DNA from 2 places in the Janthinobacterium sp. PAMC25594 genome. Region 2 is predicted to be linked to the other one. Evidence: riboswitches for the same ligand, from Rfam matches in the RefSeq annotation. Region 2 holds a riboswitch; the other holds the start of a gene.
The links. Region 2 has a riboswitch for thiamine pyrophosphate ahead of KY494_RS26770 (TonB-dependent siderophore receptor). Riboswitches for the same ligand answer to the same signal wherever they lie in the genome.
Positions count from the first base shown of each region.

Region 1: linked by a shared signal. The riboswitch ahead of thiC (phosphomethylpyrimidine synthase ThiC) and the one ahead of KY494_RS26770 (TonB-dependent siderophore receptor) in region 2 are both predicted to bind thiamine pyrophosphate.

Region 1 is NZ_CP080377.1:3,073,820-3,088,536, forward strand. Features, by position in the region: gene KY494_RS13840 (hypothetical protein) at 109-381, shown strand; gene KY494_RS13845 (hypothetical protein) at 378-1,232, opposite strand; gene KY494_RS13850 (S-(hydroxymethyl)glutathione dehydrogenase/class III alcohol dehydrogenase) at 1,421-2,527, opposite strand; gene KY494_RS13855 (ANTAR domain-containing response regulator) at 2,554-3,186, opposite strand; gene ltrA (group II intron reverse transcriptase/maturase) at 3,303-5,006, opposite strand; gene thiE (thiamine phosphate synthase) at 6,237-6,860, opposite strand; gene KY494_RS13870 (hydroxymethylpyrimidine/phosphomethylpyrimidine kinase) at 6,871-7,635, opposite strand; gene KY494_RS13875 (thiazole synthase) at 7,635-8,426, opposite strand; gene thiS (sulfur carrier protein ThiS) at 8,442-8,645, opposite strand; gene thiC (phosphomethylpyrimidine synthase ThiC) at 8,666-10,579, opposite strand; TPP riboswitch at 10,659-10,774, opposite strand; gene KY494_RS13890 (hypothetical protein) at 10,858-11,112, opposite strand; gene KY494_RS13895 (response regulator) at 11,152-11,958, opposite strand; gene KY494_RS13900 (PAS domain-containing hybrid sensor histidine kinase/response regulator) at 11,987-14,230, opposite strand; gene KY494_RS13905 (Crp/Fnr family transcriptional regulator) at 14,276-14,717, opposite strand, start outside.
Region 2 is NZ_CP080377.1:5,967,763-5,982,479, forward strand. Features, by position in the region: gene KY494_RS26735 (tetratricopeptide repeat protein) at 1-1,354, shown strand, start outside; gene KY494_RS26740 (tetratricopeptide repeat protein) at 1,359-2,951, shown strand; gene KY494_RS26745 (hypothetical protein) at 3,272-3,805, shown strand; gene KY494_RS26750 (TetR/AcrR family transcriptional regulator) at 3,857-4,504, opposite strand; gene KY494_RS26755 (DUF2867 domain-containing protein) at 4,572-5,111, shown strand; gene pnuC (nicotinamide riboside transporter PnuC) at 5,181-5,792, shown strand; gene KY494_RS26765 (AAA family ATPase) at 5,810-6,340, shown strand; gene KY494_RS26770 (TonB-dependent siderophore receptor) at 6,337-8,481, opposite strand; TPP riboswitch at 8,569-8,666, opposite strand; gene KY494_RS26775 (iron-containing alcohol dehydrogenase) at 8,733-9,890, opposite strand; gene KY494_RS26780 (hypothetical protein) at 10,033-10,338, shown strand; gene KY494_RS26785 (Imm26 family immunity protein) at 10,432-10,911, shown strand; gene KY494_RS26790 (sensor histidine kinase) at 11,049-12,407, opposite strand; gene ompR (two-component system response regulator OmpR) at 12,421-13,122, opposite strand; gene KY494_RS26800 (hypothetical protein) at 13,387-13,782, shown strand; gene KY494_RS26805 (FapA family protein) at 13,950-14,717, shown strand, end outside.

The DNA.
Region 1 (14,717 bases), 2.9 Mb from region 2:
CCGTGATTATACCGGCATGGCTAAAAATACTGTGCATTTGTCCAGCGGTCGCGCCAGTTTTCCATGTGCGCGCTACAATCGGCGTCCCCACACAGCGGCCTGTATCCCATGACACCACCCACCCACCTCGACGGCGCCCGCGTACTGGCCTGGGCCTGGTCCGACCTGCCGTTCGGCCATGTCGCCGACGAGCACGGCGCCGCCCCCGTCGCCATCCACGGCCTGGCCGTATGCCGCTACGGCGACGAGGCGCGCGTGTACCGTTTCAGCTGCGACTCTCGCTGGGAAACCGTGCAGGATGAGGTATATGCCGGCGAGGACGAGGCCAGGGGGCAGCTGCCGGCGCAATACCGCGCCGTGGCCGCCTGGAACCAAATCTAGCGCACCAGCCTGGCCTTGCCTTCGCTGAGCGCCTGGGCACTCACCTGGCGCGTGGTCTTGTCGGCGGCTTTTGTCGCCTTTTCCTGCTGGCGTCCCAGCGCTTCCATTTGCTTGCCCAGCGTTTCCATCGGCTTGCCGCGCTGATCCATCTGGCGCGACAGCACATCCACCTTGTCCGCCTCGCGTTCTTGCGCGGCGGCAATGCGGTCGTTGACCTCTTCCATGGCGTCCTGCGCATCTTCCATCTGCTGCTGCAGGCGTTCCACCTCGCGTGCGGCCGCGCGGCGCGCCGTCTCCGTGGTCGCCTGCGCCTGGCGACGTGCCGCCTCGCCCATCTTGCGGCCCAGTTCCTGCTGCTGGCGGCCCAGCGCCTGCAGTTGCGCCACATCGCGCGCGCCGACGTTCGCCTGCGCCGCGCCATGGGCGCCCATCTTGCTGCCCAGTTCGCCCATCGCCTTGCCATGCTCGCTCATCTGCTTGCCCAGGCCGCTCATCTGAAAACCCAGATCTTGCGACGGCTTCCAGGCGTCGCGTACGCGGGCCAGCAGCGCGGCATCCTGCGTCACATAGCCCTTGCCCCGGTCGCGGAACCACAGGAACTGCCCCTTGAGCGAGCGCTGCAGCTGCTTGATCTGCTGGCCATCGACATCGGTGCCGGCCATGGTGACGCTATCCTCGCTGCTGTCGACGAGCGCATAGCCATCGCCGCTGCCCATGGAAATATTGATTTGCTTGCTGGGCGGCGCGGGCGGGGCCGGTGGCGCGGGCGGCTGCGGCGGCTGCACGGCCAGCGCGCTGCCGCCAAGCACGATACCGGCCAGGCTGAGGATCAAACGGTGGGAAGTGGACATGGCTGCCTCGTCGCAAAAGTAGTGGAGCGTTGACTTTAGCGGCAAGTGAACCTGGCCTCCAGCGCGCTGCGACAGGCCGCAAAAAACCCTGCCTGGACGGCAAGCACGGACGATGGATGGCAAGCGGGCAAAAAAAACGGAGGCCGCAGCCTCCGCAAAAACGCCGTGGTACGGCGTATTTCAATTCATTAATACAGCACGACGGAGCGGATCGATTCGCCGCTCTTCATCAAGTCGAAACCCTGGTTGATATCTTCCAGTTTCAAACGGTGCGTGATCAAATCGTCGATATTGAGCTTGCCTTCCATATACCAGTCGACGATCTTCGGCACGTCCGTGCGGCCGCGCGCGCCGCCGAAGGCGGAACCCTTCCATACGCGCCCCGTCACCAGCTGGAATGGACGGGTGGAAATTTCCTGGCCGGCCGCCGCCACGCCGATGATGATGGACTGGCCCCAGCCCTTGTGGCAGCACTCGAGCGACTGGCGCATGGTGGTGGTGTTGCCGATGCATTCAAACGAATAGTCGGCGCCGCCGTCCGTCAGCTGCACGATGGTATCGACCACGTTGTCCACTTCGTTGGCGTTGACGAAATGCGTCATGCCGAACTTGCGCGCGATGGCCTGGCGCGCGGGGTTGATGTCGACGCCGATGATTTTATCTGCGCCGACCATCCTGGCCGCCTGGATCACGTTCAGGCCGATGCCGCCCAGGCCGAACACGACCACGTTGGCGCCCGCCTCGACCTTGGCCGTGAACAGCACGGCGCCCACGCCCGTCGTCACGCCGCAACCGATGTAGCAGACTTTGTCGAACGGCGCGTCTTCGCGGATCTTCGCCAGGGCGATTTCCGGCACGACGATATAGTTCGAGAAAGTGGACGTGCCCATGTAGTGGAAGATGGGCTTGCCGTCGATGGAAAAGCGCGACGTCGCGTCCGGCATCAGGCCGCGGCCCTGGGTCGAGCGGATCGACTGGCACAGGTTCGTCTTTTGCGACAGGCAGAACTTGCACTGGCGGCACTCCGGCGTGTACAGGGGAATGACGTGGTCGTCCTTTTTCAGGCTTTTCACGCCCGGGCCCACGTCGACGACGATGCCGGCGCCTTCATGGCCGAGGATGGACGGAAAGATGCCTTCCGGGTCGGCGCCCGACAGGGTGTAGTAATCGGTGTGGCAAATTCCGGTGGCCTTGATCTCGACCAGTACCTCGCCCTCGCGCGGGCCGGCCAGGTCGACTTCTTCGATGGTCAAAGGCGCGCCCGCCTTCCATGCAATCGCTGCTTTGGTTTTCATGTGTATCCTGTGTATGGTTGAAACGCTTACTTGGTTTTCGCGCGGTTGAGGAAGGCGCCGTGCAAGCCGTTCAGGGTTTCCTCGGCCAGCAGCAGCTGGCTGGCGATTTCATTGATCTTGCGGCGGCTGGAGCGGGCATGGTCGCGCAGCACCTCGAAGGCCGTGTTGCGGTCCGTCTGGAACTTGCCCATCAGCAAGCCGACGGCCAAACTCGTTTCGCGCCCGGCGGCCAGCGCCGCGTTCAGGTTCAGCTCGGTGCGCCGCAGTTGGCGGATCTCGTCGGCACGCGCCAGGCCCGCTTCGAACGCGGGCATCAAGCGGCCTTCATCAACGGGTTTGACGACATAGCCGACGGCGCCGTAGGCGGCTGCCTGCTTGCCCGATTCACTGTCGCCGCTGCCGGACAGGAACATGAACGGCACGCCCGTCTCGCCATGCAGGCGCTTGGCCAGTTCCAGGCCGGACATGCCCGGCATGTGGATGTCGAGCAAGGCCAGGTCCGGCTCGCGCTGGGCGACCAGCTGCAGCGCCACTTCGGCCGAATTGGCCAGGGCCGTCTCGTAGCCGGCATGGCGCAGGACTTCGCCGAGGAATTCCAACAGGAGCTGGTCATCGTCAACGATCAGGATAAGGCGTTTCGCGGCGGCTGGCTGGCTCATGGGTGGGGGACCTCGGTAATGAAGTAGGGTAGGAGAATCCCATTACTGGAAACTCTCCCCCCTAAGAACCGTGCGTGCGACTTTCACCGCACACGGCTCAAGCATAATAAAAGTTCCTATACAGGAACCGGCTTTACAACTTCTAGTTTTTGGCTATGCACTTGGGCATGGCAGTTTGGATGCAATAGTACTCGATTTTCTAGGGCATCAGAGCCACCTGCCACACGATATTCAATGTGGTGGTCATGCCAACCGGTTTCCATGTCCATCTCGTATCCACACATTGCGCACAGGCCACGTTGGTCAAGGTAAAGTCTCGCCCACTCGCGCCGGTACTGCATGTTTTTCAACATACGTTCCTGGCGAAGGGTTTCCCCATACATTTCCCATTGCAGATCATAGGGATGGTACTCCCCTTTGATTTTCGTGTGACGCACGATGGCTGTACCCGGCAAAGAGTACATTTCCAATACGCCCTTACTGCCCTCTTTCGTGACAACGTCCGCTGCAAATACCTGACTTCTAAGCTCAATCGGGCGCCAGTACCTATGGCGTATCCAATCACTGCTTTTCATCGGATGTCTGCGTGCAGCCCACCGACGGAGCCGCCAGAACAATAGCGACTCCATTGCCGAAAACGCCTCCTTCGCGACCACGGGGCTGTGATACTGCGCCCAACCTCGTAGCATGGGGTTCAGCAGTCGAATAAGATTCTCTTGCCTTGCCCCAACGTTTTCACTGATCGTCTTGCTAAGCTTGGCATAGAACGTTTTCACGTTCTTCTTACTAGGCTTAATGAGCAGTTTTCCGGAGTATTTTCGGAAGTTCCACCCCAAGAAGTCGAAGCCGTCGTCAATGTGCACGATCTTGGACTTGGCTACGGATAGTCGTAGACCCCTGACTGCGAGGAATCCTTCAATCCATGGCCTAATTTCGTCCTCCAACAGTTCTTTCGAAGCGCCAGTTACGACAAAATCGTCCGCATATCGAACTACTCCGACTTTTAGCCTTCCCGCCTTTGTCTTTCCGAATTTCGCACTAAGGTGCGCCATAAGTCCAGATTCGAGGCCGTTCAGTGTCCAATTTGCAAGGGCAGGGCTGATAATGCCACCCTGTGGTGTTCCAGCTGTGGTTGCCATCAATTGCTGCCGGTCAACAACTCCGGATTTCAACCACTTCTTTAAAATCGATTTGTCCATGCGGACATTCTCGATCATCCAGTTGTGATTGATATTATCGAAGAATCCCTCAATGTCTGCGTCCAATACCCATGTTGCCGAGACTTTCCGGCAGGTCTGGAGGAATATCTGCGACATAGCGTCGGCCGTCGAACGATTTTTCCTGAACCCATAGGAATTCGGGTCACTCAACGTTTCCAAGATTGGATCAAGAGCTAGCAGATGAAGCGCTTGCATTGCCCTGTCACGCATGGTTGGAATGCCCAACGGGCGCATCGTTCCATTTGACTTGGGAATATAGACCCTCCGTAGTGGCAAGGGTCTGTAGCCTTGCTTCTTCAATCTCGCAATTGCTGCAAATTTCTGCTGCGGTGAATCCCATAATTGCTGATCCACCCCTGCGGTCCGTTTACCTTGATTTTCGGTCACCCGTTTAACTGCGAGTGCTTTTGCGCTAAACGAGTGGGTCAGCCACCTTTGCAGGGCTTTTGCCCTGCGCCAGTCACCTTCCTGTGTGGCCTTCGTTAATCGACACTGCATGGCTCTCACGTTCCGTTGAACGAGCCGCCAGTTGATGGCGGCCCATTCAGACGGAGCATGCGAGGACGCAGAACCGGTATGACTACTAACGGTTACTTTCATGCTGTACCTCGGGTAGTTCCCCTAGAGGCGCAGTTCTCCCCGAAGGGTGAACTGAATCCCTTCGGGGTGATTGAAAAATAATGACTACTTGGAGACAATACTGTTTTATAACGACTATTACACCAGATGGAAGTCTGCGCCCTTTCAGGCTGGGGCAAATTCTGAACCCCTATCCGAGTCGTTAAAACCCGGCATTCGCTTTCTCCATCCTCCCATACCCGCTTTCCCATCTGCTCGCCTTGCGGCTCACTTGCCAATTTCTCGCTGTTTTGATTTTTGGCAGAAAATCGGGCTTACCACGTTCCCAACGATATCGACGCGACAGCTACATCGCGACTAGCTGTTTAGAGTCCATCTTTCCCCCGGTGGTTTAAATGACGACGTATCCCCAACATCAACGGAGATATCCGACCACGTACCGTTTTGGTTTAGGCCTATCAGCAGTTTTGGCCTATCAATATTTACGAGGGTTCAAACGATGGTTCACATTACATTACTCTTGCAGCACTCACCTAGCCCCTAAACCGCATTGCTGCTAGCAGTCTCTGACCAAACGCTCACGCGGTTAGCCACCGAAATTTTGGGGGTACATTGTCCTCGAAGCTTCATACCCCATCGTTACCGATGACGCATGTTCGAGTAGGTGACGGGCGGTCGTGCGCCCGATCGTAGCACCAAGTAATTGAAGATTTGGGTACGACAAGATATCGAAGAGCTTGTCGCTCTAGAAGTTCATTGATGTAAGTAGTGAGATACCTACTAAAATACTAGCGGAGGTGTTAGACCTTGCTGTTAGTGTCCGAGCTTACCGTATTGCAGGCCGCTTCAACTCTTTTCGGATAAAGCTATACATCGCCACGAAAGGCGCGAAGAAGGTCCGAACATCGTCTTTTGCAACCCGCTTGATATGCTGAATGAGAGGACTCATTTTTTTCTTTGGAAGGACTCTATTGTCGTATTTTAACAACGTAAGCGAACCGTTAAACTGGATTCGCAGACACAATTGACCCACTGGAACACAGAACCCACTTTGTATCCACACTAGGAATTACGGCTTCTCAGACTATTACGTTTGTATCAATTAGGGCGAATTTTCCTTTAAATTCAAAGGGATACTAACCCGCTCCTGCTTCTAATGATTGCCGCATAGCGACGATTTTGCGACCGTGTCGCACTGATGCTCTTATTATATGCCGATTATTCCCTCAAATCAGCCCTCCCTGCCCGTGTTCATGCCGCAAACAAGTGATTGAATTGCTGCACCGCAATATCCACATCATCTGCTTGGTAGTCCTTGCCAAATACGCTGCTGATGGCCGCCACCATATCGGCGCCGCGCGCGACCAGCGGTGCCGCGTTGTTCGGCGTCATGCCGCCGATCACCACGCACGGCAAGGCGATCTCGCGTTTCGCTTGCAGCACGATATCGAGGGGCGTGGTCACCGGATACTTTTTCACCAGCGACGGATAAAAACCGCCGAAGGCCACATAGCTGGCGCCGCCCGCCTCGGCCGTCCGTGCCAGGGCCATGTCGCCATAGCAGGAAGCGCCGACGATCTTGTCCTTGCCCAGGCGCGCGCGCACCTGCGCGACGGACGCATCCGTGCCACCCACGTGCACGCCGTCCGCGTCCAGTTCTTCGCACAGTTCGATAAAGTCATTGATGATGAAGGGCACGCCATACTTGCGGGCCAGCGCCAGCAAGGCGCCCGCCTGCTCGCGCCGCTGCTGCGCCTCGGCGCTCTTGTGGCGATATTGCAGCAGCGCCACGCCTTCCTGCAGGGCTTGCTCGCTCACGTCGAGCAGGCGGTCGGTGTCATCCCAGTTCGGGGTGACCAGATACAGTCCACGCATGATGTTTTCCTTATGTAAAAAATCGTTGCGGCATGAGTTGACCTGGCGCAATCGCATACGCGCCGGCCAGGGCCGCATGGCAATAGCTTTGCGCCAGATCCAGCGCTTCGGGCAGCGCCTGTCCCAGCGCCAGGCGCGCCGCGATGGCGGAGGCCAGGGTGCAGCCGCTGCCGTGGAATTCGCCGGGAAGACGGGGCCAGCGCCACTCACGCTCGCCGCCACCGGCGTCAAACCAGCGGTTGATGATCACCTCGCCTTCGCCATGGCCACCCGTCACCAGCACGTGCTGGCAGCCTCGCGCGCGCAGGTTTTCCGCGCCACCGAGGGCCAGCGCTTCCGGCCCGTTCGGTACGATCACGGTCGTCAGCGGCAGCAAGGGCGCCAGCGCCAGCACGGCGTCGTCCCGGCTGAGCACGTCGCCATGGCCGCTGGCCAGCACGGGATCGAGCACGACAGGCAAGCTTGGGCGGGCCTGCCGCAATTGCGCGATCAGTTGCGCGATGACGGCCGCATTCGCGGCACTGCCGGGGATGCCGATTTTCACGGCATGAATCGCCATCTTGTCGATCAGCGCCTGCGCCTGGCGGCGCAGCAATGCCGGCGCCACCGGCTCGACAGCAAACACGCGGTCATTGTCCTGCACCGTCAGCGCCGTGATGACGGGCAGCGCATGCGCGCCCTGCGCCACAATGGCCAGAATATCGGCGGCGATGCCGGCGCCGCCCGAAGGATCGGCGCCGGCAAACACCAGCACCGTCGGCAACGTTGGCTCCATCACGCCAGGCGGCCCGCCATCGGCGACGATGGGGAAGCGGCAAATTTACGCGGCATGCGTCCCGCCAAAAACGCTTCGCGCCCGGCCCGCACGGCCAGCTTCATCGCGCGCGCCATACGCACGGGATCGCGCGCGCCGGCGATGGCCGTATTCATCAGCACGCCATCGCAGCCGAGTTCCATGGCAATGGCCGCATCCGACGCCGTACCCACGCCCGCGTCCACCAGCACGGGCACCTTCGCCTGATCGATGATCAGCGACAAGTTCCACGGATTCAAAATGCCCATGCCCGAGCCGATCAGGGACGCCAGCGGCATGACGGCCACGCAACCGATGTCTTCCAGAATCTTCGCCTGGATGGGGTCGTCGCTGCAGTAAACCATCACGTCAAAACCGTCCTTGACCAGCGCTTCGGCCGCAATCAACGTTTCCGGCATGTGCGGAAACAGGGTCTTTTCGTCGCCCAGTACTTCCAGCTTCACCAGATTGCGCCCGCCCAGCAGCTCGCGCGCCAGTTGCAGGGTGTAGACGGCGTCTTTCGCGTTGTAGCAGCCGGCCGTGTTCGGCAATATCGTGTACTGGTCCGGCGGCACGAAGTCGAGCAGACTGGGCGCGTTCGGGTCTTGCCCGATGTTTACCCTGCGGATCGCCACCGTGATGATCTGCGCTTCCGCCGCGTCCGTCGCCTCGCGCGTCTGCGGCAAATCCTTGTACTTGCCGCTGCCCACCAGCAAGCGCGATTGATACTGTTTGCCTGCGATGGTCAGCAGGTCGTTGTTATTACTGTTCATTGTTTTTTCCTTAGTTCAGCCGCCGCCGATGGCACGTACGATTTCCACTTGGTCTTGCACCTGCAAGACCTGTCCCGGCCACGCCTTGCGCGGCACGACGTTGCGGTTGACGGCCAGCGCCAGCGCCTGGTTTTCCAGCGACAGTGCGGCGATCAATTGATCGAGTGTCTGTCCCGGCGGCACCTGGTGCGGCGCGCCGTTGAGCGTGATGGATATCAATGCAGGCATCACGCTCTCCTTCAGACCTTGCGGTACAGCTCGGCGCCGTTCTTGACGAATTCGATGGCTTTCACCTCCATCCCCTGCTTGAGCGCCTGGTCTTCCGCGATACCCATGCCGGCCGCGTATTCGCGCACTTCCTGCGTGATCTTCATCGAGCAGAAATGGGGGCCGCACATGGAGCAGAAATGCGCCACCTTGGCCGAATCCTTGGGCAAGGTTTCATCGTGGAATTCGCGCGCCTTGTCCGGGTCCAGGCCGATGTTGAACTGGTCGTCCCAGCGGAATTCGAAACGGGCTTTCGACAGGGCGTTGTCGCGGATCTGCGCGCCCGGATGGCCCTTGGCAAGGTCGGCCGCATGCGCCGCGATCTTGTAGGTGATGATGCCGTCCTTGACGTCGGCCTTGTTGGGCAAGCCCAGGTGTTCCTTCGGCGTCACGTAGCACAGCATGGCCGTGCCATACCAGCCGATCATGGCCGCGCCGATGCCCGAGGTGATGTGGTCGTAGCCGGGAGCGATATCGGTGGTCAATGGTCCCAGCGTGTAGAACGGCGCCTCGCCGCACTGCTCCAGCTGCAAGTCCATGTTTTCCTTGATGAGTTGCATCGGCACGTGGCCCGGGCCTTCGATCATCACTTGCACGTCGTGTTTCCAGGCAACTTGCGTCAGCTCGCCCAGGGTTTTCAGTTCGCCCAGCTGCGCTTCGTCGTTGGCGTCGTAGATGGAGCCGGGGCGCAAGCCGTCGCCCAGCGAGAACGACACGTCGTACGCCTTCATGATTTCGCAGATGTCTTCGAAATGCGTGTACAGGAACGATTCCTGATGGTGCGCCAGACACCATTTCGCCATGATGGAGCCGCCGCGCGAGACGATGCCCGTCAGGCGCTTGGCCGTCATCGGCACATAGCGCAGCAGCACGCCCGCGTGGATGGTGAAATAGTCGACGCCCTGCTCCGCCTGCTCGATGAGGGTGTCGCGGAAGATTTCCCAAGTTAAATCTTCGGCCTTGCCATTGACCTTTTCCAGCGCCTGGTAGATGGGCACGGTGCCGATGGGCACGGGGCTGTTGCGCACGATCCATTCGCGCGTTTCATGGATATGCTTGCCGGTGGACAAGTCCATCACGTTATCGCCGCCCCAGCGGATGGCCCAGGTCATCTTTTCCACTTCCTCGCCGATCGACGAGGTGACGGCCGAATTGCCGATGTTGGCGTTGATTTTCACCAGGAAATTGCGGCCGATGATCATCGGTTCCACTTCCGGGTGGTTGATGTTGGCGGGAATGATGGCGCGGCCGCGGGCGATTTCCTCGCGCACGAATTCCGGCGTGATTTCGGCCGGGATGCTGGCGCCGAACGACTGGCCCGGATGCTGGCGGCCCATCAGGTCGGCCAGGCGTTCGCCCATGGGACCGGAGGCTTGCAGTTCGCGCAAATACTCCTGGCGGCGCATGTTTTCGCGGATGGCGACGAATTCCATTTCCGGCGTGATCAGGCCACGGCGCGCATAGTGCATTTGCGTCACGTTCTTGCCGGCGATGGCGCGGCGCGGCTTGCGGTGCAAGTTGAAACGCAGTTCGGCCAGCTTCGGGTCCGCCAGGCGGGCGATGCCGTAGTCGGAGGTGGGGCCGGGCAATTCTTCCGTATCGGCCCGCTCCATGATCCACGGCAGGCGCGGCGTATCGAGGCCCGAGCGGATGTCGATCTGCACGTCCGGGTCCGTGTAGGGGCCGGAGGTGTCGTAGACATAGATCGGCGGATTCTTTTCGCCGCCGAACGACGCTTCCGTGTCGGACTGGCTGATTTCCCGCATGGGCACGCGAATGTCGGGGCGGCTGCCTTCGACGTAGATCTTGCGCGAATTGGGCAGCGGCGCGATGGCGGCTGCGTCGACCGTGGCGGTGGCGGAGAGGAATTTCGGGTTGGCGTTCATTTTGGCTCCTTGGCTAGACTATTTTTAAGCCTGGAGCCAGCTAAGGAGGTTCGGCTGCGCGCACGCGGAAAGGCGGGGTGCGTTCATCCTAAAGCTTCCCTTCGCTGGCATTATCCAGATCAGGTTCGGAGGGTATTTCTCACCCGCGCTTGCACTGTGTTTCCACAGCGAAAGGCAGGACCCCTAGCGTTTGCCGCCTTGCGGCAGCGAGCCAATTATACGCGGTTCACGCCGCGTGGCCAGATGATTTCTTGCAGGTGTAGTCTTTGTGCATCGACCTACTTCTTCTTGCCCCAGCGCCAGGCGGTCGGTTCGCCCTTCAGCTGGCAGATGAAAATGAGCGCGGCGACGACAGCCACTTCATACACGATGTAGCCGACGAACATGGTTTGCGGCGGGAACAGGAAGGCGCCGCAGGCGAACAGCGCCAGCGCGGCCAGAAACACCAGCCAGCCTTGCCAGGTGATGGGCAAGCCCCAGCCCCAGCCATAGGTCTTGGCGGGAAACCAGTAGGAGGGAGATTTGTCAGCCATGATGCATTCCTTGTCGATGTCGATGACACCAAGTATAAATCACGCTCCCCGCAAGCGCTCCGTGACATCGAGGCCGATGCCGCGGTAGCCGATGAAGCGGCTGCCATTGTCGAACATCGGTTCGCCGCTGACCTGCAGGTACTGCGTGCTGCCATCCAGGTTGGCGCGGCTGTAGATGAAATCGAGGAACGGTTCGCGCGCGGCGATCTTGGCGTCGAGCAAGGCGCGTTCGGTGGCGTTCCAGCGCTGCGGCTCTTCCTCGCTGCCGATGCCCAGCATTTCAGCCACGGGGCCGGAAAAGCGCGTCAGGTTGCCCTGCGCATCCTGTTCCCAGTACCAGTCGGACGACAGTTCCGTGAAGCGCTGGAAGCGCGCTTCGCTTTCGCGCAGCTCCGCCGTGCGCTCTTCCACCATCTGTTCCAGCGACTTGTTGTATTCGGCCAGTTTCTGGTACAGCAGGCGCACTTCCAGCATGTTGTGGATGCGCGTTTTGACTTCCACCAGGTCGAAAGGCTTGCTGACGAAGTCCTTGGCGCCCGCTTGCAGCGCGCGCAGCTTGTGGCCGGGCTGGGCCGTGATCACCAGCACGGGCAGATAGCTGCCCGCCTCGATGTCGCGCAAGCCTTCCATGACTTCGAAGCCATCCATTTCCGGCATCTGCAAGTCGAGCAGGATCAGGTCGTAGCGGTGCTGCTGGTGCAGCGCGCGCACGGCTTGCGGGTCCATGGTGGAGGTGATGTGCGTGTAGCCGGCATTACGCAGCACCTGTTCGAGCAGCATGACGTTGGCCTCCTGGTCATCGACGATGAGGATGCTGGCGTTCAGGATCTCGGTGGCTTGAAGCATGGCGGTATTCCTAAAATTAAATGCTGAATTAGCGTACTGTGTGAGTGTCGTCGGCCAGGCCGTGCGCGGCCGCATGGTGCAGGGCCACGTCGAGCGCATCCATGAATTCGACGACTTTGATGGGCTTGGTCAGATAGCGGAAGAAGCCCGCTTCCAGGCCCTTCTCGATGTCGCGCGGCACGGCGTTGGCGGACAGGGCCATGACGGGAATATGGCTGGTGAGGGGATCATCATGCAGGATATTCAGGGCGCCATAGCCGCTGATGCCGGGCAGGTTAATATCCATCAAGATCACGTCCGGCTGGTAGGTGCGCGCCAGGTCGATGCCCAGGTGCGCATCGATGGCCGTCAGCAGTTTCAAATCGCTGCGGCGGGCGATCAATTGCTCCACCAGCGCCAGGTTGGCGGGATTGTCTTCCACGTACAGCAAGGTGCGTTGGCTTTCCTGGTCTTCCTGCACCACCGGCAAGGCTACGCCCTGTTCCAGGTGCAGTTCGGGCGCGCGCGAGGCCTTGAATTCCACCCAGAAGGTGGTGCCCACGCCCACCGTGCTGTCGACGCCGATGGTGCCACCCATCAGTTCGACCAGCTGCTTGGTGACGACCAGGCCGATGCCCGTGCCCTCTTCCGTGCTGCTTTCCTGGCCCAGGCGGTTGAAGGGCTGGAACAACTGACTCATCTGTTCGGCATTCAGGCCGGCGCCGCTGTCGGTGACGCTGGCGCGCACGCGGTCGGCATGGCGCGTGCATTCGACCTTCACACTACCGCCGCTCTGGTTGTACTTGATGGCGTTCGACAGCAGGTTGATCATCACCTGTTTCACGCGCGTGCGGTCGGCATGCACATAGAAAGCCTTGCCGCAGCGGGGGAAATGCATGCTGATGCCGCGTTTTTCCGCCTGCGGCGCGATCATCGCCTGGCAATCCTGCAACACGTCGAGCAAGGACATTGCCTCTTCCGACATGGTGACCTTGCCCGACTCGATCATGGCCAGGTCGAGGATTTCATTGATCAAACGCAAGAGATACCAGCCACCCTTGAGGATCTGGTCGATCGAGCGCTGCTGCGGCACGCTCGGTGCCGGCGTCTCGGACGCCATCAGCTGGGCAAAACCCAGCACGGCGTTCAGGGGCGTGCGCAATTCATGGCTCATGCTCGACAGAAACTCGGACTTGGCCAGATTCGCTTTCTCCGCCGCCTGGCGGGCCTTTTCCATTTCGATATTCGTGTCTTGCAGTGCTTGTTCAAACTGCCTGCGTTCCGTCACGTCGCGGGCGGCGGCAAACACGCCTTGCAGCTTGCGGTTGCGGTCGTGGAAGGTCGAGGCGTTGTAGGAAACAAAAGTCTGCTTGCCGTCGCGCGCCAGGGCCGTCAGCTCGTAATTGGTCAGTTTTCCTTCACGCAAGACGCGCGCGATGGCTTCCTCGGCCCGTTCCGGTTCCGTAAAGTAATTCTTGAACGGCGCGCCGATCAATTCGTCGCGCGTGCAGCCCGTCAGCGCTTCCATTTGCTGGTTGACGTCGCTGATGATGCCGCGCGGATCCGTCGTCATCAGGGCGTCAATATTCGATTCGATCAGCGAGCGCGTATAGAACTGCTGTTCGCGCAAGCGCTGGTCCAGCAGCGCCTGTTCCGCCTCGACCTGCTTGCGCGCCGTGTTGTCGGTGCCGATCAGCAAGTAACCGATGACCTTGCTCTGCGCGTCGCGCAAGGCCGTCACGGAGACCATGGCGGGGAAGCGGCTGCCATCCTTGCGGATATACGTCAATTCGTAGATGTCTTCGATGCCGCGCGTGGCCTTGAACACCAGCGCTTCGACGCCGGGCGTGATGACCGTGTCGAGTTCGGCACTGAGGGCGGCGGCGCGTGCGATGATTTCTTGCGCGTCGGAAATACCGGCCGGGGTCAGCTTGTCGACCACATCGCTCGCTTCATAGCCGAGCATGCGTTCGGCGCCCACATTGAAAATCTGGATCACGCCCTGCGCATCGGTGGCGATGCACGAGAAATTGGCGCTGTTGAAAATCGCGTCCTGCAAGGCGCCCGCCTTGAGCAACTGGCGCGGCAGGCTGGCCGACACCGTGCGCCGGTACAGCGCCACGAGCAGCATCAGCAGCAGGAAGACCAGCGCATCGATGACGCAGGCCGTCTCGAACGGCGCGCGCCAGGCCAGCACGCCGATGGCCAGCAGCACGATGGCGCTGAATGAAAACGCCAGTGCCATGGGCCAGCGCGACGGTGCGCGCGGAGGAATGTTTTCAACAGATTGCATGAGGTAGCCTGGGCTGTAACAACGATAAGAGAGTGGATGCGGTGATCAGGAACCTTGGCGCTGGCGCACGTCCGACAGCAGGCGCGTGAATTCTTTTTTGACCACGCCATAGCATTCGCACACATGGCCTTCTAGGCCGGCGCGGTCCAGCACGGAAATATGGCCGCGCCGGTAACTGATGAAGCCGCGCTGCTGCAAGCGCCCGGCCGCTTCCGTCACGCCTTCGCGGCGCACGCCCAGCATGTTGGCAATCAACTCCTGTGTCATCGTCAGCTCGCGGTTCGGCAGGCGGTCCATGGTCAGCAGCAGCCAGCGGCACAGCTGCTGCTCCACCGTATGGTGGCGGTTGCACACGGCCGTCTGCGACATTTGCGTGATCAGGGCTTGCGTATAGCGCAGCAGCAAGCGCATGACGGGGCCGGCGCGGTCGAATTCTTCCATCAGCAAATGCGCCTTCAGCCGATAGCCGACGCCGCCCGTCTGCACC
Region 2 (14,717 bases):
CGAAATTGCCGTGGAAGACCGCGATTACAAAAAAATCGTCGATCTGACGCGTCAAGCGGCAGAGAGGCTGCACTGGAAGGCGATGCTCAATCTGGCCAGCCTGTATGTGGAAGGACGCGATCCCTTGCATGGTGAGGAAGACGCGGTGCAACTGGTGGAAAAGGCGATGCGGCTGGGCATACCGGCAGCTTATGACCGGATGGGGACGTATTACGCGAATGGCACGGGTGTCAACGGCGACAGCACTCGCGCCTATGCTTTCTGGCAAAAGGCTGCCGTCATGGGGAATCCTCAGGCGATGGCATTTTTAGGAGAGAAATTAAGAGCGGGAACAGACGGTGCTATCCCTGGATATTGGGCCAATATTCCTGTAGCGATAAAAATGATGGCATGTGCGCTTTCTCAGGGATACGGGCCTGCTGCGTTTAACTTGCACTATTTGTATGCAATACCAAGAGCTGCGAATGGTGATGAGATTGGCGATCGAACTCCCACAACCAAACAGCGTGCTCTAAATGTATTGCATGAGGGAGTCAAGTTTGGCTGCGCAGAATGTGCGAGCGCATTGGCAATTGAATTTGGTTCTCCTTTTGATCTTGCTGATATGCTGGCGCCATATGTGGATAAAGCTCGCGGCGAACGTTATGCGGTACTTAATCGTGAACTGGGATTCAATCCCAATGCGCGCTTTCCTAATCTGGACAAGGTCTTGCCGCTACCGCCCGCCGATCTGCCGCCTTGGAATGGCGACAGGGATACCTTGCTGCATGCCGCCAAGGGTGTGCGCCCGCCGCCAGCCATCCCGCAGCCAAGCGCCGCCTCGCTGTTACAAAAACCGTATTTCCTGGCCGCCCACTATGCGCTGCGTCCCACGGGCTTGCACAGCGACGCGCCGACTGCGCCGTTTTCCGCATACTGGCAACCGGCCGGTGGGCAGGGCTTGACGGAACCGGCCCGGCTGCTGCGCAAAGGCGAAGAGTTCCGCCATTTCAGCGTGCTCGATGCCGCTGGCAAGACCCGTTATGGCCCGGTGACATGGGAGCAGTGCCTGACGATACGGCACAACCATGGCGCCGTGGAACCGCGCGCGGTGCACGGCTTGCTGCACGAGGTGGCGCGGCCCGAGCCATGGTTGAGCTGTGCTTGCGGGCAAGCCTGTCCGGTCAGCGGCGTCTGGCAGCCGTGGGTAGCGGCCGACCATCCGCTGCAGGCCATCGTCAACCAGTACTGGCGCCAGGCGTGGCTTACCCAGGGCGCGCCGTTCCCGCGACCGCGCCGCGACTGGCTGCTCGATTTGCCTGACGACGAGGTGACGTGGCATTTGATGGATGCGTCCCTGCCTGATCTTGGATAAGGCAATGGATAGCAATCACTCCAGCATGGCTGGCACAAGAGGACGCTTCGCGTCGCTGATTGTCTTGTGCTGCCTGCTTGCCTGCAAAATGCCAGACGACAAAGTCTTGCCGCGCAACCAAAGCCTGCCGCTCTTCAATCCGCATGCTCCTGACTTCATTTGCGAAATCGAGGCAAGCAAGGTGCCGCCCATCGATGCGCAAGCCGAGGACTGGTTCCTCGAAGCGCGCGCCATGGAAGATCCTGAAATTTTCGTGGAAGACCGCGATTACAAAAAAATCGTTGATCTGACGCGTCAAGCGGCAGAGCGGTTGCACTGGAAGGCGATGCTCAATCTGGCCAGCTTGTATGTGGAAGGGCGCGATCCCTTGCATGGAGAGGAAGAAGCGGTGCAACTGGTGGAAAAGGCGATGCGGCTCGGGATACCGGCAGCTTATGACCGGATGGGGACGTTTTATGCTAATAGCACTGGCGTTGACGGCGACATCACTCGCGCCTATGTATTCTGGCAAAAGGCTGCTGTCATGGGAAATCCTCAGGCGATGACATTTTTGGCGGATAAATTAAATGTTGGACCCGCCAGTGAAGGGGCGGGCTATTGGTCCAATATTCCGGTAGCGACAAAAATGCTGGAATGTGCATTTGGGCAAGGATATGGTCCCGCAGCATTTGATTTGCATTATTTGTATGTATCTCCACGGGCTGCCAATGGGAAAATAAATGGCTCGCGTAACGCTGAAACAAAAAGTCGTGCATTAAAGGTGTTGCATGAAGGTGTTAAGTTTGGTTGTGAGGATTGTGCAAATGCATTGGCAATTGAATTCGGTTCACCTTTTGATCTTGCCGATATGCTGGCGCCATATGTGGACAAGGCTCGAGGAGAGCGATATCGTATGCTTAGTAGCGCCCTCGGCTTCAACCCCAATCGCCGCTTCCCCAACCTCGATAAAATCTTGCCATTGCCACCGGCTGATCTGCCGCCTTGGGATGGTCAACGAAAAAGCCTGCTTGACGCCGCCATGGGCGTCCGTCCGCCGCCAGCCACCCCGCAGCCAAGCGCCGCGTCGCTTTCAAAAGAGCCATATTTCCTGGCCGCCGACTATGCACTGCATCCCACCGGCTTGCACAGCGACGCGCCGGCTGCGCCGTTTTCCGCATACTGGCAACCAGCCGGTGGGCAGGGCTTGACGGAACCGGCCCGGCTGCTGCGTAAAGGCGAAGAGTTCCGCCATTTCAGCATGCTCGATGCCGCTGGCAAGAGCCGTTACGGCCCCGTGACATGGGAACAGTGCCTGACGATACGGCACAACCATGGCGCCGTGGAACCGCGTGCGGCGCGCGGCTTGCTGCGCGAGGTGGCGCGGCCCGAGCTATGGTTGAGCTGCGCTTGCGGGCAAGCCTGTCCGGTCAGCGGGGTCTGGCAACCGTGGGTGGCGGCCGACCATCCGCTGCAGGCCATCGTCAACCAGTACTGGCGCCAGGCGTGGCTGACCCAGGGCGCGTCGTTCCCGCGACCGCGCCGCGACTGGCTGCTCGACTTGCCAGACGACGACGTGACGTGGCATTTGATGGATGTGTCCATTGCAGGCCCCGGCTAACGCTTAACGCTCACGATATTTCGCATAACGAATATGTACAGGACGGCGACAAATCATCGCCGCCGTCCGCCATGGCCGGGCGGCCACTGATCAGCAGCATCACGTAAGAAATAGTGTCTATCTGCATATCCGACCTGGCCCCGGCTCCCTAGGCGGGTGCGGTTTTTTTTCGCGGCGTTGGCGACGAAGGGTCGTATTGACTCGCCGGTTTGTGGTCTCCGCGTCACCCGCACCGTACACGGGGCCGCCGACTGCTGTTTCAGAAGCGCCACGTATAATTCCTCGCACGATCCACCGCTATTTTTTTCGACAGGCCCCCCATGCCCCAGACTCCCGATTTGCCGCCGGATTGGCACGCGTTTGAAACAGATTACGACGTCGAGGCAACCTGGTTCAGGCTGGCCAGCGCCTCGCTGGCGCTGCTGGGCGCATCCGCTTTCAAGGATCAGGTATTTTCAGCCTTTGCCTTCAATGCTGTATCGTTTCCATCGCTTTCGCTGAGCTTTGACACCGATCCCGGTAACAGGGAGCGCGATTACTATCCTCCGGACTGGTCGAACGAGTGCATGGAAGACGATGTACCGGAAATTGGCCAACTGTGGGAGGAGGGCTACGCAAGGATCGAAGGCGCGCTGCGCGAGCTGATCGACGCGGCAGATGACGAACTGCTCTGCGCCATCGAGGAAGGCTATCTGCACAGTCTCAGGAAAACCATGGTGCGGCTGGAAACGCGCCATGCCTTCGAGCAGATCAAGACGTGCGCGCCGTTCTGGACCGTGGTCACGCAAGTCGATGCCGATACGGATGAAGAGGAGCGCCTGCTCGAGCAGGTGCGCCAGGGCTTTCTGGCGTGAGCGCCATATCAGGGCTTGCCAGGCCCTGACTTCTGCCTGCCGATAACTGAGTCAATTCGACTGTATTGCGGTTGTCCCTCCTGGCAAGGCCGCCTGCCGCAGCGCCTCCACCGGCAACTGAAAAAAGCGCGGCACCATGGCCGGCGACAGCGCGTCGCCGCCGTCCGCCATGGCCAGGCGACCGCTCAGCAACAGCATCACGTAGCCGTGGCCCAGCGACCAGCCGGCGCTGGCGGCGGCCTTGTCCCAGCGCGCATCGAGACCCGCTTCGCGCACGGCCGCGCCGGCCGTCTGCAGCACATACTGGAAGCACGCTTGCGCCGCTTCCTGCAGGGCGGGGAACTGGCGCACGTCCTGGTGCTCGAACATCAGCCGGTAGTGGGCGGGCGCGGCCAGGGCGAATTCGATGTATTGCTGGCCGAGCAGCTGAAAACGCTGCTCGGCGGGCAGGCTGCCCGGCGGCGGCAGTTCTGCCTCCCATTTGGCGATCAGGCTGGCGAAGCCGGCCGCCGCCACGTCGGCCAGCAAGGCTTCCTTGCTGGGGAAGTGGCGGTACACGGCGGCGATCGATACGCCCACCGTGCGCGCCAGTTCGCGCAGCGACAGGGCGGCGTCGTGCTGCTGCGCCAGTTGCGCGATGGCGGTGGCGACCAGGGTGTCGCGCAAGTTGCCGTGATGATAGGTGCTCGTTGTTGTCATTCTATGTTATCGCTGTTCACATTGTCGTGTATGATGGTCATGTTATCACTGAACACATGGAGAGCACATGCAAGAGATGAACATCGCCGTCCGCGCCGTGGCCTTGCCGCCCGGCGCCAGCATCGCCCCGTTGTACCCGGGCAGCAACCTGGCCGATGCGTATGCCGTCGACCTGCCGACTGCGCGCGCCCGCGAACTGGACATGGAAAGCCTGGCGCGCCAGCTGCTGGGCAGCCAGCCGGGCTGGGCGCGCAAGCTGATGGTGCTGCGCGACGCCATCGTGGCGTGCTTCGGCATCAAGACGGCCAGGCAGATGGAAGCCAGGCCAGGCAAGCGCATCGGCATCTTTCGCATCTTTGCCGTCAGTGACGACGAAATCATCGTGGGCGAGGATGACAGCCACCTTGATTTTCGCATCTCGGTGCTGCGCCAGCGCGACGCGGGGCAGGAACAGTTCGGCAGCGTCACCGTGGCCAGCGTCGTGCATTGCCACAACTGGGTGGGGCGCGCCTACATCCTGCTGATCCGGCCTTTCCACAAGCTGATCGTGCGGCGTTCGCTGGCGCGCGCCGTCAAGGGGGCTTTGCCTGAGGGGGGAGGGGCGTGACGGCGCGGGCAATCTTGCTTATTCATGGCCGGTATTGCATACTGCGCCACCAGCCTCATCACGATTCCCATGAACGATACGCTTCTCCTGCTGGGTTTTGCCACCACGCCGCTTGAACTGATTTCCTTTGTCCTGGCACTGACAACCGTTGCGCTGAATATCCGCCAGAATCACTGGGCGTGGCTATTCGCCATCATTTCCTCGGCCGCCTACGGTTTCGTGTTTTTCGAGTCGCGCCTGTATGGCGACATGGCCTTGCAACTGCTGTTCATCAGCGTCTCGTTCTGGGGCTGGTACCAGTGGCTGCATCCGGCCAGCGGCGGCAAGACGCTGCCCGTCACGCGTCTGAATGGACGCGGCTGGCTGGCTTGCGCCGCGGGCTGGCTGATCGGCTTCCTGCTGATTGCCTGGCTGCTGACGACGACGGATACGGACGTGCCCCATGCGGATGGTTTCCTCACGGCAGGTAGCCTGGTGGGGCAATTCCTGTTGTCGCGCAAGAAACTGGAAAACTGGATTGCCTGGATCGTCGTCGATGTGCTGTATGTCTGGCTGTACCTGCACAAGGGCCTGACCCTGACGGCCGTGCTGTATGGCTTCTTCGTCGTGATGGCCATTATCGGCTTGCTGGCGTGGAAAAAGTCGGCGCCGGCCGCGCCCGACGCGATGGTCCTCAAGTGAGGGTGCCTTGCGTGCGCGTGGCGATCCTGGGCGCGGAATCGTCGGGCAAGTCGACCCTGGCGGCCGCACTGGCCGAGTGCTACGGCACCGTCTGGGTGCCGGAATACTTGCGCGAATTCGTGGCAACGCAGGGCAGGGTGCCCGTCGCGGCCGACCAATATGGTATTGCGCGTACGCAAGTCGAACGCGAAGCGGCAGCCGCCGCGCAAGCGCGTCAATTCCTGTTTTGCGACACCACGCCCTTGATGACGGTGGTCTACAGCCGCCATTATTTTGATGGCGCCGACGTGCAGCTGGCGGCGCTGGCCGATGCCACGCAGTACGACGTGACGTTGGTGACGGCGCCCGACAGCCCGTGGGTAGCCGACGGCTTGCAGCGCGAGTCGGAAGCCGTGCGCCAGTTGATCTACCGCTACCTGCTCGACGAGCTCGACGCGCGCGGCATCGCCTACCACGTGCTGCGCGACAGCCTGGAGGCGCGCCTGGAACAGGCGGCGCCTTTGCTGCGGCAGGCGCTTGCCGCGGCGCCTGCCATTTCCCTCAATTAAAAGTCGAACTGGGCCGACACCTTGAACGTGCGGCTGGCGCCCGGGTACAGGTAACCGTCGGACTCAGGCGTCACGTCGCGCCAGTAGAACTTGTCGGCCACGTTGTTGACGGCGGCGCGCAGCACGGCGCGCGTGCCGGCAATGCGCGTGGCGTAAGCGGCGCCCAGGTTGAACACGTGGTACGACGGCACGAAGGTCGTGTTGTTGTACTCAAACGCTTTCTTGCCCGCATATTCCCAGCTGCCATTCACGCTCAAGCCCGCCACTTGCTGCACGGCGTAGTCCGCATGCACAGCCGCCTTGAAGGCGGGCACGTTCGGCACGCGCTTGCCGTCGAGGTCGGCACTGCCCGTGTTCGATTGCTGGCTGTTCAGGGCCGTCAGCGAGACGCCCAGGTTCAGGTCGCGGGTCGCCTTGCCTTGCGCGGACAATTCCAGGCCACGGTGCTGCGCCTGGCCTTCACGCACGAAGTAGCCGGCGGCATTCTGAAATTCCAGGCCCTTGCGGATCTGGAACAGGCTGGCTGCCAGCATGAAGTCCGGCGTCACATCCATCTTCACGCCCAATTCGATCTGCTTCGAGCGGCTCGGTGTCAGCTCTTCGTTGGCATTCATCGCCTTACGGTCGGCCGTGCCGCCATGTTCCATGCCTTGCGAATAGGCCGCATACACGGACACATTGTCGAGCGGGGTGTAGACGAGCGAGACGTTGGGCAGCAGGAAGTCGTGCTTGGCGCGGATTTCCTTGTCGGCCTTCAACACATACTGGTAGCCGTCGACGTCGATATGACGCAAGCCGCCATGCAGCTTCCAGTTTTGGGCCAGGCTGACGATGTCCTGCACGAAGACGGAGTTTTCCGTATCCTTGCGCACCAGGCGCACGGGGCCCGTGACGCCGGGCGACGTGCCGACGATCTGCGGCTGATAGATGTTGCTCACGCCCACCCAGTCGTACACGTACAGGCCGGCGCGGTCCTTGCGGCGGAAGGTCGAGACGCCGGCCGTGAAGTCATGGCGCAGGGCACCGGTGGCGAACTTGCCCTGGATCATGGCTTGCGCGCTCAGCGGCTTTTTCGTCTCGCCCAGGCTACGGTAGTCATACACGTCGTAGTCGCCATTGCCGCAGAAGCCAGGGTACAGGTCCTGTCCGCTGCAGCCATACGGGAAGGCCGTGTAGTCGTCGCGCTTGAACGAGTGCTGGTTGGCCGACAGGGTGGCGTGCCAGTCGTCGTTGAAGGCGTACTGGAAGCGCAGGCCGATGTTGCTGGTGACCGTTTCCACGGGGCGCGTCCACGGCTGCAGGTTGAGCATGGCGTCGGCGCTGATGCCGGTCGGTAAGGTGGTGTTATTCAGCAACTGGAAGCCGGGCGCCGTCGCCTGCGCCTTGTCCTGGTAGTCGGCATCGAGCTGCAGCAGCGCTTGCGGCGAAATCTGCCAGTCGAAGGCGCCGGAAATGAACTTGCGGTTGCCATCCGCACCCTTGATGTAGGAACGCAGGCGCTCGGCCGCCACGTTGATGCGGTAGCCGAAGCGCGTGTCTTCCAGGCGGCCGCCCAGGTCGATGGCGCCATACAGGGTGCCCCGTTCGCGCGCTTCCACGGTGACGGTGCGCAATGGCGTGTTGGTCGGGCGCTTGACGATGAAGTCGATCACGCCGCCCGGCGCGGCCACGCCCGCTTGCAAGCCGGCCAGGCCCTTCAGCACTTCGATGCGTTCCTTGTTTTCCAGCGGAATTTGCGTGTCGCCAGGAATGGCCACGCCATCCTTGCGGTAGCTGGAATTGTTGTCGAGCTTGAAGCCACGGATGGAAAATTGCTCCGCATAGCCGACGGCGTTGTAGGCGTCGTTGATGCTGGCGTCGAGCTTGACGGCATCGCTGAGATTGCGGATCTGCAAGTCCTGCATGTCTTTTTGCGAAATGACGGTGACGGACGCGGGTGTCTGCAGCAGCGGCGCGTCGCTAAAGCCGCCCACGGAGGCGCGCTTGGCGGCCGGCGCCTTGCTGGCCGTGACGACGACTTCGGCCATGCTTGGCGTGTCGGCCTGCGCTTCGGCGCCGTCATGCGCGGCCAGGGCGGGCGCGGCAAACGCGTGCAGGATGGCCAGGGTCAAAACGGAAACAGATAAATTCGGTGTGGACATAGAATGCTCGTGGTTCAAGCCGCCTCTTGGGAAAGAGCACGGCAGGCTGCTTGTTCGGCTGGCGCCAACGCAGGAGCTATCAAAGGAGGGAGGTACTTTGCGCTTTCCTTCGCTGGCATTATCCAGATCAGGTACGAAGGGTATCTCTCACCCGGATGACTGCTCCAGGACCCCTAGCGAAATGACAGCTTAGCATGAAGCACGGCCAACTGTCCCGCTGGCTGACCGTTTTACAACAGTGTGGCGCGAATCTACAAACTGAGTTCCAGCACCTTGCGGCTGACGGTGGGCGTCACCTCGCGCTGTTCGCCCAGCGCCGTCATGCCGTGCGCTTCCAGGGCGGCGACGACGGCGTCCACGCTGGCATGGTTCAGGCCATAGTCGGCCAGGCGCGTCTTGACGCCCATGTGGCGGAAGAAAAATTCCGTGCGCGCGATGGCCGCCTCGATGCGGCCATCCTCGTCGCCGCCATCGAGGCCCCAGACGCGGGCCGCGTATTGCAGCAGCTTGGCGCGCTTGGCCTGCTTGCGCACGCGCAACATGCTGGGCAGGATGATGGCCAGGGTTTGCGCGTGATCAAGTTCATACAGGGCCGTCAATTCGTGGCCGATGGCGTGCGTGGACCAGTCTTGCGGCACGCCCACGCCGATCAGGCCGTTCAAGGCCAGGGTGGCGCTCCACATCACGTTGGCGCGCACGTCGTAGTCGTCCGGGTGCGACAGGGCTTTCGGGCCTTCCTCGATCAGGGTCAATAAAATGCCTTCGGCGAAGCGGTCCTGCACGGACGCGTTCACAGGGTAGGTCAGGTATTGCTCCATCACATGCGCAAACGCATCGACGACGCCATTGCCCACTTGGCGCAGCGGCAAGGTGAACGTTTTCGACGGGTCCAGCACGGAAAATTTCGGGTATACCTTGCGGCTCATGAACGAGCGCTTTTCCTGCGTGGCCTTGCGCGTGATCACGGCTGAACCATTCATTTCGGAACCCGTGGCCGGCAAAGTGAGCACCGTGCCGAAGGGCAGGGCGGCCTCGACGATCTTGCCACCTTTCGCCAGGATGTCCCACGCCTCGCCCTCATGCAGGGCGGCGGCGGCGATGAACTTGGTGCCATCGACCACGGAACCGCCGCCGACGGCCAGCAGGAAATCGATGCGCTCGCTTTTCACGAGGGCCACGGCCTGCATCAGGGTTTCATAGCTGGGATTGGGTTCGATGCCGGCAAATTCGAGCACCGTGTGGCCGGCCAGCGCCGCCCTGACTTCATCGTAGACGCCGTTGCGCTTGATGCTGCCGCCGCCGTAGGTCATCAGGACCCGCGCCTGCGGCGGGATCAGGCCGGCGATGGCGGCGATCTGGCCCTGGCCGAAGAGGATTTGCGTCGGATTGTAAAAGTCGAAATTGAACATGGGGCTCCCGCTGCCGAGGTTTAGGCTGTTGCTGAGCCATGATTATGGCCGAACGGGTGAAATCGTGTCGTGGACGCTTGAGCTTTTCGCCCGCGCGGTGGAGAATGCAGCCGATGTCACCACCACGCGAAAAGGAATGCGCATGACCACCGTCCCACTGGAAGAATCGGGTTTGCCGGCCACGGCACTCGACATGCACCGCGCCATCGGCGCCACCATCGCCGCGCTGCACGCGCTGGACTTGAACAGCCAGCGTTTCGAGGCGTGCACGGACCCGGAACTGCGCCGCGTGCTCGCGCATGCGGGCGACACCAGCCGCAAGGAAGCGGCCATGCTGCTCGAATGGATGCGCCGCCGCGACGCGCGCCTGGATACGGCCATGAAGGAAGCGCTGTTCAAGGCGGGGCCGATTGTTGCTCAGTATCACTATGACGAGAAAATTGTGTAACTATTGGTTTGTTGCTGTGGCGTACCATGCGCCACATTCGTATCGTTTCGCGTAGACTGTGCCCCGAACACGATTTTGGGGGAGTTTGCAACGATGAGATCATTACCATACCGAGAAGGCAGCTGGTTTGCCGTGCCCCTGCCGGGCGGCGGCTATGCCGTCGGCGTGGTGGCGCGCCGCGCCCCTGCCGGGCGCATCATGCTGGCGTATATGTTCGGGCCGAAGCGCGACAGCCTGCCTGCGCTGGAAGAACTGGAAGGCTTGCGGCCGGAACAGGCCGTGCGCCGCCTGCGCACGGGCGACATGGCCCTGCTCAACGAGCGCTGGCCCCTGCTGGGCGACAGCCCCCACTGGGAGCGCGATGCCTGGCCCATGCCGGCCTTTATCCGCCGCAATGAGTCTCTGCAACGCGCCTGGCGCGCCAGCTATGCGGATGCCGACCCTGCCAAGCTGAACCGTGAGGAATCGATCCCCTTCGATACGCCGGGCATGGAAAGCGATTCCCTGTATGGCTACGGGGCGACGGAATTGTTGATGAATAAATTGCTGGCGCAGGAGCAGGCGCCAGCCTGACCGTTGTTGGGCAGCGTAGGTCGGATTAGGCCGTAAGGCCGTAATCCGACAACATTGTTGGCCAAGGCCGCTGGTGGTGTCGGCTTACGCGCTTTGCGCTAAGCCGACCTACGCCGACCTACGCCGATCAACGCCGCTTATGCTGCCGGCAAGCTGATCTGAAACGCCAGGCCGCCGCCTTCGCGGTTGCGCACCTGCAATTCGGCGCCGTGGCGCAGCAGCACGCGGTCGACGATGGCCAGGCCCAGGCCGGCACCGTTGGCTTGCCCGCGCGCCGTGTCGAGGCGGGTGAACGGTTTCATCAGTTGCTCGATCTTTTCCGTCGGCACGCCTGTGCCGTGGTCTTGCACCTCGATAATCACCTTTTTCGCGCCGTGGCTGGTGCGCAGATGGCAGGCGATATCGATTTCCGTCACGTCGCTGCCCGGCGTCTTGCCATAGCGGCGCGCATTCTCGATCAGGTTGTTCAGCACGCGGCGCAAGTCGGTGGGGTTGCCCATCGCATGCGCGCTTTCGGCGATGCTGGCATTGATTTTCACGTCCGGCAGGCGCATCGCTTCGCGCGTCATGTCGAGCAGCAAGCCGCTCAAGTCCACGTCCGTAAAGCTCGACGTTTCCGTCGGCTTGGCATAGTCGAGGAACTGGCCGATGATGGCGTCCATCTGCCCGATGTCGGACTGGATGCCTTCGCGTGCCTCGTCCGACAGGTTGGCCATTTCCACTTCCAACTGCATGCGCGCCAGCGGCGTGCGCAAGTCGTGCGAAATGCCGGCCAAAATCACGGCGCGGTCCGATTCCACCTGTTTCAAATCGTCGACCATCTGGTTGAAGCTGCGGTTCGCCTCGATGATTTCGATCGGGCCTTTTTCCGGCAGCGGCGCCGGCTGCTTGCCCTTGGCGATGTCGCGCGCGGCCGCCGTCAGGCGCGACAGCGGTAAATTGATCAGGCTGGAAATGATGGCCGCGCCCAGCAGCGACAGCAGGGACACCAGGCTGGCCCAGCCCAGCCACTGGAAGCCCGTCAGGCCGCGCAGGCGCTCGCGGTCCAGCATCAGCCAGTACTCGTCGTCATCGATCTTGAAGCTGACCCAGAAACCGGCCACGCCGTTGACGCGCGCGGAAAAGCGCGTGTCCTTGCCCAGCTTGGCTTTCACCTGCGCCTCGATCTCGGGCATCAGGTAATTGTCGGGCGGCGGCTCGATGCGGTCGTCCTCTTCCAGCGAGAAGATGCGGATGCCTTCATTGCTGACGAGGTCGAACAGCAGCTCGCGCCGCAGCTCGGGCGCCGAGTGCGTGAGGGCCGCATGCGTGATGGTAACGACGGAAATGATCTGGGCGGAAATCTGCTGCGCCTGCGGCTCGCGCTGGATGACGGAAATCATGCCGATCCAGGTGATCATGCTGACCGTGGTCAAGGTGCCGAGCAGCAAAAAGGTGCGCCAGAACAGGCCGCTTTTCAGCCGCGCCAGGCTGATATCGGGAACAAGCTTCATCATGCCTCGCCTGCGATCAGCGCGGCTGTCCGTCCGGGATGAAGACGTAACCGAGGCCCCACACGGTCTGGATGAACAGCGGGCTCGACGGGTCTGGTTCGATCAGTTTGCGCAGGCGCGAGATTTGCACGTCCAGGCTGCGGTCGAACACTTCGTATTCGCGGCCGCGCGCCAGTTCCATCAGTTTTTCGCGCGACAGCGGCTGGCGCGCATGGCGGGCAAACACTTTGAGTACGGAAAACTCGCCTGTTGTCAGCGGCACCGTTTCGCCATTCTTTTTCAAGGTGCGCGTGCCCAGGTCCAGCACGAAGTCGCCGAATTCGAAGGTTTGCGGTGTTTCCGACGGTGCGCCCGGGATTTCATCGGGACCCTTGCGGCGCAGCACGGCGCCGATGCGGGCCACCAGTTCGCGCGGGTTGAACGGTTTTGGCAGGTAGTCGTCGGCACCCATTTCCAGGCCCACGATGCGGTCCACGTCCTCGCCCTTGGCCGTCAGCATGATGATCGGCGTCTGGTCGCCCGCGCCGCGCAGGCGGCGGCAGATCGACAGGCCGTCTTCGCCGGGCAGCATCAAATCGAGCACCAGCAAGTCGTAGCGTTCGCGCAGCCACAGCTTGTTCATGGCCGTCGCGCTCTCTGCCGTGAAGACATTGAAACCCTGTTCGGTCAGGTAGCGGCGCAGCAGGTCGCGCAGGCGCACATCGTCATCAACCACCATGATTTTTGCCTGGTGGCCGTGGATCGATTGCGTAGTCGTGTTGCTGCCGGAAGTGGAGGTTGTGGTCATTTAAGGTGTCGTGTTATCTTATATTAGTTGCTATAGTAACGCCTCGCGCGGCGTCGGCAAGGGGGGATGGCGACCCATTACAAAGTGTTACAAACTTTACCCAATTACTCTTACTGCACCGTGTAAAGCATCATACACTGGGGCCACAGTGGAAATCAGCTTTAAGTTTATACGGCATCGCGGAAGAGGAACTCAATGAATATCTTTACTAAAAAAATTCACACCGCTCCCAGCGCAGCTATTGCCGCACGTACGACTGTGCTGTCCGCATTCGCCGTTTGCTCCGTGTTTGCCGCCAGCCTGGCGCTGGCACAGAACCAGCCGCCGCCACGCCGTGACGACCAGCCGCAAGTGCAGGCCCAGCGCTATGAACAGGTACAGCGCAGCAATAGCAATAGCAATGATACGCGACTGCGCGAACAGCGTGACGCACGCAGCTTCGACACGCGTGCCGAAGAGCAGCGTCGCGCCAGCGAAGGCGCCGACGCCTCGCGCCGCACGGGCCGCATGACGCCCGACGAGCGGCGCGACCTGCGCCGCCAGATCAATGAAGTGGGGCAGGATATTTACTCGAATCCGCCGCGCCGCTAGTTACTTAGGCATCGCGCACCCCATCCGACAGGGCCATCTCGCAAGACATGGCCCTGTTGGCATCTGGCAAGCACATTTTTGCCGAGTCGGGCACATCGCCACGCCCCGTGATATTGTTCTAGTGCACTGAAACAATTCTCTGAATGTGTTGCCGGGGGAGGCAAGGCGTGAGCGACGACGACACACCCGTTCCTGAGGCGGCCCCCGCAGGCTGCCTGCCGCACGGCATCGTCCAGCGCGACGAGGGCGTGTTTTTGGACCTGTCGCTGGCGCCCGCGCAGTTGCGCGCCGCCGTCGACCAGTTGTTCCAGTCGGGGCAGCTGCTGGCCGGTCTCGACTACGCTTTGTTCCTGCTGACCCTGTTCCATGCCCCCGCGCCCCGCGCCGCGCCCAAGAGCGACGCCTTGCTGCGCATTGCCGCCCGTGTGGCGCCATTCCCGCCCCAGCGCCGCGCGCTGTATAAACAGGTCAAGATCCGCGGCGACAGCGCCGAATTTTACTTTGAAGCGCTCTCTGCCGACTCGGATGGCCAGGTGCCGGCACGCCGCGAGTTTGACGAGCTGGTAGCCGACCTGTGGTGCAAGGGCGTGCGCTATGGCATCGATGGCGCGGCCGTGCGCGCCATTCTCGGCAGCGGCAAGGCCGAGCGCATCACGGTGGCGCGGGCGCTGCCGCCGCAGCCGGGGCGCGACGCCCGGCTGATGGAAGTGTCGCAAGGCATCCACCGCGACGATGCGCCGCGCGAACGCTCCGATGGCCGCCTGGATTTGCTCAGTTTCAAGAACCGTTTTCCGCAAGTGAAAAAACACGCGCGCCTGTTGCGGCTGCTGCCCGGTGCACCCGGCTTGCCCGGCTACGACCTGGACGGCACGCTGCTGCCGCCGCCCGCGCCGCTGGAGCTGGACCCGGCGGCGGTGGCAGGGGTGGGCATGGCC